Regions from separate parts of the Peribacillus sp. NPDC046944 genome, predicted to be linked through region 1. Evidence: riboswitches for the same ligand, from Rfam matches in the RefSeq annotation. Region 1 holds a riboswitch; the other holds the start of a gene.
What was found. Region 1 has a riboswitch for cobalamin ahead of mmgD (citrate synthase). Riboswitches for the same ligand answer to the same signal wherever they lie in the genome.
Positions count from the first base shown of each region.

Region 2: it holds a riboswitch for cobalamin, as region 1 does, so the genes downstream of both, ACQKIC_RS03555 (helical backbone metal receptor) here and mmgD (citrate synthase) in region 1, are expected to answer to the same signal.

Region 1 covers NZ_JBNNML010000008.1:50,367-52,576, reverse strand. The annotation lists gene prpD (2-methylcitrate dehydratase) at 1-79, opposite strand, end outside; gene mmgD (citrate synthase) at 171-1,298, opposite strand; cobalamin riboswitch at 1,523-1,721, opposite strand; gene ACQKIC_RS15240 (NupC/NupG family nucleoside CNT transporter) at 2,073-2,210, opposite strand, start outside.
Region 2 covers NZ_JBNNML010000002.1:110,433-112,642, forward strand. The annotation lists gene ACQKIC_RS03550 (FecCD family ABC transporter permease) at 1-350, opposite strand, end outside; gene ACQKIC_RS03555 (helical backbone metal receptor) at 313-1,278, opposite strand; cobalamin riboswitch at 1,445-1,622, opposite strand; gene ACQKIC_RS03560 (ABC transporter ATP-binding protein) at 1,744-2,210, opposite strand, start outside.

The DNA of each region.
Region 1 (2,210 bases):
TAATCTCTTTGTCTAACACATAATCTGCAATTGTCTCTAATAATACATCCGTTTGATTAATTCCATTCACCTTTAGCATTTTTTCATTCCCTTTCTATGCAAAATCATTTATTATTAGAAATGGTCGTTGGTCAGAACGACCATTCGGCGAGCTAATAACTTACATTTTTTTAGTTGGTTAAAATAGTGTGGTTACGACGCTCGCCTATATAATTTACTCGAGGCCTAAAAAGTCGGTTGTTTGCATGTTGTTCAACCACATGAGCGCATAACCCTACTGTTCTAGCACTAAAGAAAATAGGTGTATAGATTTCAATGGGTAGACCTAGCATGTAATATACAGGTGCTGCATAATAATCCAAATTCGGATAAAGGCCTTTCTCTCTTACCATGACCTCTTCGCCAGCTTCGCACATTCTATAAAGGAGGTCGTCTCCTTTATTGTCACAGAGTTGTTTTAACGCTTTTTTCATGATTAGGGCTCTTGGATCCATCTTCTTCATATAAACACGATGACCAAAACCCATTATCTTTTCTTTGTTTGCTAATTTCTTTTCAAGCAACTGCTCGAACTTTTCAACTGTTCCAGCTTCCAAAAGCATGTACATGACCGCTTCATTTGCTCCACCATGTAAATTGCCTTTCAACGAAGCAACCGCTCCGGTTAACGCACCATACAAATCGGATTGTGTAGAAGCGATGACTCGAGCTGTAAACGTAGAATTCGGCATTTCATGTTCGCTATACAATAATAAGGATTGATCGAAAATCCTTTCTTCCAATTCTGTTGGCACTTTACCAGTAATCATGTAATAGAAATTTGCACTATAAGATAAATCCTTATTAGGAAGGACAACTTCTTGATTTTTCAGCACTCTATAACTATTAGCTACGATAGTGGGTACTTTCCCTAATAATTTGTAAGCGCGTTCAATATTGGCTGAAGTTGAGCGATCATCAATTAGCTGTTCATATCCAGCTAATGCGGAAATTCCCGTTCTTAACGCATCCATGGGATGTGTTTTGTCAGGTAATAGCTTGAATATTTCTAAAATATCAGTTGGTATTTCATATTCTTCCTTCAGTGTTTTCTCTAAGAACGCTTTTTCCTCTAGGGTTGGCAGATTATCATTTAATAGTAAATTAACGATATCCAGGTAATCTGTATTTTCAGCCAATTTAATCAAATCATATCCTTGGATTATAATTTCACTCTGGACCGTATCAAGAAATGAAAGTTTTGTCTCTGAAGCTATAATCCCATCCAATCCAGGTGAATAGTTTTCTTGTATCGACATTTTTACTCCTCCTATTCAAATGAAAGCGTTAACATAACAGGTGTATCTTCTTTAACCATTCATACTTTTGAATTCTCTTTCAATACCCTAACCAAAAAGAAAATGGTCTTTACATTAAAAAAACAACTTCCAATGGAAGTTGTTAATTAACGAATGGTTGCCTAAATAAACATGAAAATTCATGCCAAATATTCGTAATTAACACCTCCTATCCTCGTAGGTAATTGATGCATGATTAGTTGGCAGGTCTCCTGGCTTATGATCATCGCTTTTCGAACCTTCCCATTTCTATCTGCATAGAAACAGTGGCATCTTCGAATCGCTCCCAAATACAGTTGCGGGACAGCATCGGAATCAAACCGATTTCCCTTTTAAGCGAATAAAATCAATCATGTTATTCGCACCAAATAATTTACATATTCAATTTTCTATTTAAATATACCAAATATTTTAAATATTTACAATTATATATTTGGATTCACTCGTTCAGATTTAACATATTTTGTAACTAGATAGAAAATCACGAGGTCAACCAGAAAATTCTGCATCCAAAACATTTGCTTTAAGCCTTTTTCTCTAATAATACAAAAAGGAAATTTAGACTCGTCCACAGTTTGTTAAAAGCTGGAATTAATTTTCTTCCAACAGAACAGATTTTCATTATTAAATTCCAAATAGCCAAGGATTCCTAAAAATCACTTGGCTAATTTGTTTTTCATTCACGTATTAAAACCGCAATATTTAAGGTGATCTAGTAAACTATAATACACAGCGTTACCAAACAAACAATCCAACAATCATGGCACTTAGCATGGAGACTGCCATTCCACTAAGCAATAGCTTCCAAACATTCCTTCCAATGATACTCGATTTTTCCTCGTCTAGAATCGAATTGAACGTTCCGTAAATCAT
Region 2 (2,210 bases), on a different contig from region 1:
AGCGAAGCCCCTGAGGATATTCCCAGGGTATAGGGGTCAGCTAGGGGATTCCTGAGCAATCCCTGAAATGCTGCCCCTGCTATTGCAAGGGATGCCCCAACCAAACTTGCAAGCACGACCCTCGGCAGGCGGATGTTCATCACGATATTCGTCAGTGTCCCATCCGGTTCCATGGCCAGGGGCAAATGAAGGACTTCCTTGCCAATGATTTGCAAAAGCACTGGTATCGGAACGGAAACCGATCCTAAGGAAACACCGATCAATATCGAAATAACCAAAAATGATAGGGCAAATACATAGGCCAATGCCCGTTTAGTTTTTAAATACGTTCGGATAGACTGATTTGGCAAGTTCCTCTACTCCCTCTATAAGCCTAGGACCGGAACGAGTGACAATATCTGAATGGACATCGAAAACCTCACCATTCTTAACTGCCTGAATGTCGGCCCATCCATTTCTTCCCGTTACCTCTTTGACTGGATCTCCTGTGTAATAACCATAGGTTGTAATGATGACATCCGGGTTGGCCGCTATCATCGACTCTTCATCGAGTTTTACCCAGCCATCCAATTCACCTGCGACATTATCCGCTGAAATGATGTCCAGCATTTCATCCATGAAAGTATTTTTTCCCGTTGTATAGATTTCAGGTGACGGTGAAACCTCTACAAAAACACTTTTTCTATCCTCACTCTTGATTGCCTTAGCCTTTTCTTTGATCTTTTCCAGCTTGTTCTGCATCGTCTTGACGATTTCCTTTGCCTTATCCAGTTCCCCTATTGCCGTTCCAATCATCTCGATAGACGTATACACTTCTTTAAAGCTTTTAGCATCATTGACGATTATAACTGGAATACCCGCATCCTTAAGCTGTTGGATTCCTTCTTTGGAATTATGGGCACTCTCATGAGCAAGAACGATATCAGGCTGCAAGGCTAAAATCATCTCTGTATCTATTTCCATTCCACCTATCTTCTGAATATCTTTCGTTTCTTCCGGGTAATTGTCATTTTCAGACACTCCAATCACTTTCTCACCCGAACCTAGCGCAAAGACCGCTTCTGTATTACTTGGGATTAATGAAACAATTTTTTCTGGTTTCTGCTCGATGGTGACTTTGTTACCCACTGCATCTTGTAACGAAAGCGGGAAGCCCTGGTTAACAGCTTGTTTTGTCGACTGGTTTTCTCCTGTTCCATCCTGGGAGGCATCGCTACAGCCAACCAATATACCAACCATCAATCCCATCACAAGCATGAAACTATATATCTTCCTCATCTTAAAACCTCCATCATTTTTGAGTTCATTTCTGGACCTTCACACATGTGTTGCGAATATCAAAAGACATACAAAAAAGCATCCCCCATCAAAACGGAGGATGCTTGTATGGCAACGGAACAAAAAAGGGACATAGCTCTGCCACACACCTCCCCATCCGCGTGGTTACCGGTGTACAATTTTGGCAGGTCTCCTGGCTCATGGTCATTGCTAACGGCACCTTCCCATATTATTCATACAGTGGTATACATCCGTTAACTCCCATTTACAGTGGCGCGACCGCGTTGGCATTTCACCAACTTCCCTTTCAAGTCCTTACAGACACCAAATTGTTCATATGTATATAATTTCACTGCCTTTCATTATACACCATTTAGGAAATCGTATTATATGATATTTCAGATTACTTTAAATTAAGATTTGGAACACAAAAAGGCAACCATCACATGGCTGCCTTCTATAGCTTTAGATGTCACTATTAAAACGGCATGTACTTTGATCACGTAAAAGACCTAGATCTTTCGGCACCATCGTTTCAATCAAAAAGTCATCCTCTTCCTCATAAATGATTTTCTTCATTTCGATGCCGAAGTACTCTTTCATCCGGGCTTCCGTCATCACTTCGCGGACTTCGCCATACACCACACGCTTTTCCTTGGCAGTCATTAAAACATGGTCAGCCAAGTAGAATGCGTGGTTCGGATAATGCGTGTTTATGATACAAGAAATGTTCTTCTCTTTCGATAACCGCTTTAGTGTCTGTAAAATCACGATTTGCTTTTGAATATCAAGATGCGATTCTGGCTCATCAAGAATCAATACATCCGGGTCCGATACAAGCGTCCGGGCAATCAAGGCCAGCTGCAATTCCCCACCACTGACGGAATTACAGGACTTTTTGGCAAGGTGAGCAATGCCAACCATTTCAAGAG